Regions from separate parts of the Effusibacillus consociatus genome, predicted to be linked through region 2. Evidence: riboswitches for the same ligand, from Rfam matches in the RefSeq annotation. Region 2 holds a riboswitch; the other holds the start of a gene.

Region 1 (3,394 bases), on a different contig from region 2:
ATTGAATCTGCTCCTTATTCATCTTGTTCCTCCCTTAGAGCTTCGATCATTTTCTGTCCCAGCTGGTCAAAACGCGAGGCAAGATCTTCTTTCGAACTGGACTCGACAAACCATTCCATGATATCGTTCTCGAGTGTTTTGTTCATTTTCAGCTTGCCGATGATCATATCCAATTCTCCGATGACCATCTCAAACATACGGATCTTTTCCTGCAGCAAATCCACAATGTGTTCTTCAATCGTACCGCGTGTGGCCATATTATAGATAAATACGTCCCGTTCCTGGCCCAGACGGTGAACCCGTCCAATCCGCTGCTCGATGCGCATCGGATTCCAAGGCAGGTCGAAGTTGATCACCTGGTTGCAAAATTGCAGGTTGATCCCCTCACCGCCGGCTTCCGTTGCTACCATCACCTGAGCCCTTTTTTCAAAAAGATCCTGCATCCAATCTTTCTTGCTTCTTTTAAAACCGCCCCGAAACGGAATCGCCCGGATGCCCGCTTGTTCGAGCATGTAGATGAGATATTCCTGGGTGGCCCGATATTCGGTAAAGATAATCACTTTGTCATTGCAGGATCTCACAATGTCGATTACGGTTTTTCCTTTTGTGTATTCTTCGAGCGGGATTTCTCCGCACATTTTATACAGCTGTTCGATTCTTGTCTTTAAAGAGTCGGATGTTTTGGGGTCCTTATGCATTCTTTCAAGTGTCGGCATTGCGGCATAAGGGGTGGAACAGATCTCCCTTTGCAGGGTGATCAGCGGCAGGACATTGCCTCGTTCTGCCCGCCGTTTCAAATATTCTTCTCTCACAAAATACGAAACGGCATCGTATAATTCGCGTTCCTTCGGCGAGAGTTCAAGCGGAATGGAAGTCACTTTTCGTTGGGTGAAAAAAACGCCCCCTTCACTGCGCTTGTTTCGAATCATCACCTGCGACAAAGCATCTTTTAATTCACCGGGGTTTTTGGGTTTGCGTTTCTCTTCCATGAAGGTGGATGTAAAGTGCTGGGCGCTTCCCAGTTGCCCCGGTTTTAACAGAGTAATCAGGTTGTACAATTCCTTCATATCATTCTGTATCGGAGTTGCGGTCAGTAACAATAAGTATTTCTTTCTTAATTGATTGATCAGTTCCCAGTTTTTCGTTTTCCGATTTTTGAGCTTGTGGGCCTCATCAACGATTACCAGGTCCCAATCCTGTTCCAGGACAATGCTCCGATGCGGATCTCGCTTGGTTGTGTCGATTGAGGCTACTACTACGTCATAGGTTGTCCAACACCATTCTTTGCGTTGGGCTGCCGCTTTTATATTGAACTTTTCATTTAACTCCCGGGTCCATTGCAGAACAAGAGAAGCGGGCACGAGAATCAGAGTCTTTTTTACCAAACCTCTCATGATATATTCCTTCATGATCAAACCGGCTTCGATCGTTTTTCCCAAGCCGACTTCATCTGCGAGTATGGCGCGACCCTGTAATTCATTGAGTACCCGTTTGGCTGTTGCCACTTGATGCGGGTAGGGGACGACCGCGGGAATGTGCTCGAGGCAAAGCAATTGGTCAAAGGTAGGAGCCACCTTTGTTTCCTCGGCTTCCCTTATCAATTGGAACAGGGTCCAGTGATTCCAATTTTCGTTTTCTACTCTTTCCAGGAACTGTTGGAACAGATTATCATCTATGGTGCACTCCGGTGCCTCATGGATCGGAGGGTTCGTTAAAGAATCCAGTTTCAAGGAGTTCACCCCTTGTGGTATAATAATGCTGCAATAGAGTGTGCTAGTTTTTGGAATTTTATACGCGCGGATGATTGTTGCGGGAGAGAACGACATTTCGTCGCCGAAGGAGCAAGTGGGGGTTGCCCGAATCTCCATGAATCTCTCAGGCAGAAGTACCGCAATCAGGACGCAACTCTGGAGAGAGCCGGATTACATAGGCCACCCAAGGGGCAACTTCAATTGAAGGGAACTCTCAGGTAGCGGGGACAGAGACACTAGGGGAAATTTTCCCTAAGTGTCTCTTTTTTCTTGCCCAAAAAAGGGAAACATACTTTGGAAAAACAATTTTTCGGAAGATTTTTTAGGGGGTTGAATGATGGCAGAGTTAAAACGTACACCGTTGTTTCCTGTATATGCGGAGTATGGCGGAAAAACGATCGACTTCGGGGGGTGGGAACTCCCGGTTCAATTTTCCGGCATTTTGCAGGAGCATGAAGCGGTTCGCACCCGGGCGGGACTGTTTGACGTGTCCCACATGGGGGAAATTGAAGTAAAAGGTCCGGATGCATTGTCCAATATCCAAAATTGGATTACCAATGACGCGTCCAAAATTGAGATTGGCCAGGCATTATACTCTCCTATGTGCTATCCGGATGGAGGGTGTGTGGATGATCTTCTGGTCTACCGGCTCGGCACTGACCATTATCTGCTGGTCGTGAACGCGGCTAATATTGAGAAAGATTTTGAATGGGTCAAGCAAAACGCATCGGGAAACGTCGAGATCACGAATCTGTCGGAGCAGATAGCCCAACTCGCGCTGCAAGGTCCCCTTTCGGAATCGATCCTTCAAAAGCTGACCGATTATGACCTATCAACGGTCAAATACTATTGGTTTGCCCAGGACGTGACCGCAGCAGGGTACAAATGTCTCGTATCCCGAACCGGATATACCGGCGAGGACGGGTTTGAAATCTATGTCGATGCTGAACATGCGGCAGATCTCTGGAAAGCCATTCTGAATGCAGGAAAAGCAGAAGAAATTGTCCCTGTGGGTCTGGGAGCCCGTGACACGTTGCGGTTTGAAGCAAGATTGCCTCTCTACGGGCAGGAAATCAGTTCGTCCATTTCGCCGTTGGAAGCGGGTCTCGGAATGTTTGTGAAGCTCGACAAGGGCGGCTTTATAGGCCGGGATGCGTTGGCCAAGCAAAAAGAAGAAGGACCGAAGCGCAAACTTGTAGGCTTCGAAATGATCGAGCGGGGCATTCCGCGCACACACTATGAAGTGCAGGTTGACGGGCGGAAGATTGGTGAAGTTACAACAGGTACCATGGGGCCGACCGTAAAGAAAAATATCGGACTTGCATTGATCGAATCTGACTATGCAAAAATCGGTCAGGAGCTTGACGTCATTATCCGAAATAAACCGGTGAAAGGCGTAATTGTCAAGACCCCATTTTATAAAAGAGCAAAGTAAATAACCTCAAACAAATTAAGGAGTTTTGGAGGCGAAACATTGAAAAAGCACAGCTATATCCCCAACACAGAAGCAGACCGCAAGACGATGCTCGATTCACTGGGGCTTCAAAATGTGGAAGACCTGTTTTCTGATATTCCCGAGTCGGTGAGGTTAAAAAGGGAACTGAACCTTCCGCCGGCCTGGTCGGAAATTGAATTAAACCGGA
Region 2 (3,394 bases):
TGGTTGCCTTGGAGCGGCCTGTCTTGCTTGCTTCCACATCGAGCATGACTTCGGCAATGCTCCTTTTTTTCCGTTCGCAGTGATCCAGGAGCTCCGCCATCGACTTAAAATCCATGCTGTATTCACCTACCTCACCTGAAATGTATCTTGCGTGTTAGATTTCCCTTGTGAAGAACAACTGAACGGGGCGCATTCAAAGGAATGTCAACCTGAATTTCATCAATCAAGAACACCTTGGAGAGTCCTCCCCCCAGGGATACACCCCCCACCACGACAGACTCTTTCCCCTTTTCCGCCCGGATGAGAACGGTGTTGGGATGGTCAAAATAGGGGCATTCTTCTTCCAGCCTGAACATCATCTTCATGCCATGCTCCTCAGCCAACTCCAACGCCTGTTTGATTCTCAAATCATCGGTGCCCATCCCCAACAATCCGCCAATAATTGCTTTATCCGTGCCATGTCCTCTGTAGGTTTGAGAAAAAGAGCCGAAGAATGTAATTTCTACCCGATCCGGTACTCCATTCAGAATCTGATATACAAAATTTCCAATCGTTACCGCACCGGCGGTATGAGAACTCGACGGGCCTACCATTATTGGACCAATAATGTCGAAACAACTGTTGTATTCCATACCAACACCCCTCCAGAACGACGCAGGATTTTAAATATCGACTAAAGAAAAGAAGGACAGAATAAGGGTAGAATGATCTACCCTCTCTGTCCTTCAAAATACAACAAGGACAGGAAAGGGTAGAGTTTCTACCCTTCTCTGTCCTTTTACCGGAAAGTTTAACTCCCTTCGTCTTCCGGGAGTTTTCCCCTTTGGTGGCTCATGGCTCTCTCCAGAGTGGCGTCCCGCTGCAGTCCTCTTTACCTGAGAGATTGGTCCCAAGGAATTTTTGGGACTTGCCCCTTCGGTGCCGAACGGTTGTTCGGTCTCTCCCACAGCAGTCATCCGCACCTATTCAGTTCCGTGAAATCTCATTCGTGTTGATTTGCTTTTATTATATCCCAACCGGTAAAAATTGAAAATATGATTTTCCGCCCATTCTAAGGGAATAAGATTTGATTGACGGACAGCAAAGAGACTGGTAGTATGCAATCAGGTCGGATGAACGTTTCGGAAATACCGCACATTTCGGTCAACCGTTACGGGACGAACCTCTGGAGAGACCCTGCTCAGGGCGCCGAAGGGGCAAGCGATTACGCGAAACTCTCAGGCAAAAGGACAGAGGAGTGCACGGACTTCAGTCGTCTTCTGCAGACGTTTTCTATTCGTGGCTTCTTTGACCATTCGCTTGAATGGTCTTTTTTTCATAACAAGCACATGATAAGGAGAGACACCATGGAACAACGAGCATTGATCACAGTTGTAGGGATTGACCGAATCGGTATTATTGCCGGGGTTACCCAAACATTGGCCACCAATAAGGTCAACATTCTTGATATCCGGCAGACAATTGTCGGGGAATTCTTTACGATGATCCTGGTAGCCGATCTGAAGCAATCGGTTTGTTCGATTCAGGAACTGCAATCGATTCTGGATGAAGTAGGCCTTGGGCTTGGTGTTAAAATTACCGTGCAGAGCGAAGAGTTGTTCCGCTCGATGCACCGGATTTAAGCGGGGTGAGAGCATGAGCTATACGGAACAGGAAGTACTGGAAACCATTCGCATGGTCGAAACGGAGCATCTTGATATTCGAACTGTCACCATGGGAATTCACCTCGATGATTGCCGTGCCGATACATTAACTGCGACAAAAAACCGGGTGCGGGACAAGATTCTTCGATATGCATCCCGTCTGGTTCCAGTCGTTCAAAGCATTGAACGAGAGATTGGAATACCGGTGGTAAACAAGAGAATTTCGGTCACTCCAATCGCCCACGCACTCCCCGGTTTTGATAAGGATGGCTATGTTGAAATCGCCATGCAATTGGATGAATCGGCCGCAGAGCTGGGAGTCGATTTTCTGGGTGGGTACTCGGCCCTTGTTCACAAAGGAATGACTCCTTCTGCCCAGGCGTTGATCCAATCACTGCCCGATGCCCTCTCCAGGACAAATCGGGTCTGTTCCTCCGTATCCGTCGCGTCCACCAAAGCGGGGATCAACATGGACGCAGTGTACCTGATGGGACGAACTATCAAAGACGTCGCAGAACAGACTTCCGATCGAAGCGGAATTGGAGCCGCCAAGCTGGTTGTGTTCTGCAATCCGGTCGAGGATAACCCTTTTATGGCGGGTGCCTTTCATGGGTTCGGGGAGCCTGATGCTGTCATCAACGTGGGAGTCAGCGGTCCGGGAGTTGTCCTATCCGCTTTGAAACGGTTGGAAAATGGCGCCGATTTTGGCACGATAGCGGAAACGATCAAACGCACCGCATTCAAGATCACCCGTGTGGGAGAATTGGCAGGCCGAAAAGCGGCTGCAGAACTCGGCGTACCTTTCGGCATCATTGACCTTTCCCTCGCTCCGACAAACGCCATGGGCGACAGTGTTGCACAGATCTTGGAGGCTATGGGATTGGAACGATGCGGTACACATGGCACAACTGCCGCATTGGCTCTGCTGAACGATGCGGTGAAAAAAGGCGGCGCGATGGCTACTTCGTACCCAGGCGGACTATCTGGAGCATTTATCCCGGTGTCCGAGGACAATGGAATGATTGCGGCAGTCGAAGCCGGAGCGTTGAGTCTTTCCAAGCTCGAAGCGATGACCTGCGTCTGTTCGGTGGGACTTGACATGATAGCCGTTCCCGGCGACACGACTGCCGAAACGCTGTCCGGTTTGATTGCCGATGAGATGGCAATCGGGATGATCAACAAAAAAACAACGGCCGTTCGCGTGATTCCTGTTCCCGGTGCCACAGCTGGTCAAATGGTAGAGTTTGGCGGATTATTGGGAAGGGCTCCTGTGATGGAAATGATCCCGTTCTCCTCACAAGGGTTTGCAAGGCGGGGAGGGCGTATTCCGGCCCCCATACAATCGCTGACCAATTAAGTAATCAAGCACACAACCTGCTGACGCTGACCAACGAAGGAATCAAATGGGATGGGGGTATGCAGCGGATGATCATTGAGGTTTGCGAAACGAACGAAGCTCGACAACTGATTGATCAAATCCATGCTGTATTTCCGGACGTCGAGCTCGTCATTCATCCGTGTCTCGACCGCTGCAACGCTTGTTTTTTGATTCCGTTTGCGATTGTCGATGGCGAATTGATAGAAGCATACTCGCCCGAACAGTTGCTGCAGAAAATCAAGCAGAATCTATAAACGAGTCCTCCATCGGGAAATTTACTCGCTTACTTTCCGCTTGAGGAAACCGAAAGATGCCCGGCAGTCAGCAGTTGTCTCCGGGCAAACAGTACGATTCCGGCGAAGGCAGCTGCAGC

The links. Region 2 has a riboswitch for glycine ahead of ACFO8Q_RS18590 (ACT domain-containing protein). Riboswitches for the same ligand answer to the same signal wherever they lie in the genome.
Region 1: it holds a riboswitch for glycine, as region 2 does, so the genes downstream of both, gcvT (glycine cleavage system aminomethyltransferase GcvT) here and ACFO8Q_RS18590 (ACT domain-containing protein) in region 2, are expected to answer to the same signal.

Annotation. Positions count from the first base shown of each region.
Region 1 is NZ_JBHSHC010000119.1:16,745-20,138, forward strand. Features, by position in the region: gene ACFO8Q_RS17370 (YqhG family protein) at 1-22, opposite strand, end outside; gene ACFO8Q_RS17375 (DEAD/DEAH box helicase) at 15-1,730, opposite strand; glycine riboswitch at 1,801-1,901, shown strand; gene gcvT (glycine cleavage system aminomethyltransferase GcvT) at 2,089-3,186, shown strand; gene gcvPA (aminomethyl-transferring glycine dehydrogenase subunit GcvPA) at 3,226-3,394, shown strand, end outside.
Region 2 is NZ_JBHSHC010000128.1:13,964-17,357, forward strand. Features, by position in the region: gene sdaAA (L-serine ammonia-lyase, iron-sulfur-dependent, subunit alpha) at 1-115, opposite strand, end outside; gene ACFO8Q_RS18585 (serine dehydratase beta chain) at 132-632, opposite strand; glycine riboswitch at 853-956, opposite strand; glycine riboswitch at 1,156-1,243, shown strand; gene ACFO8Q_RS18590 (ACT domain-containing protein) at 1,347-1,622, shown strand; gene ACFO8Q_RS18595 (PFL family protein) at 1,636-3,000, shown strand; gene ACFO8Q_RS18600 (DUF1450 domain-containing protein) at 3,060-3,275, shown strand; gene ACFO8Q_RS18605 (MFS transporter) at 3,305-3,394, opposite strand, start outside.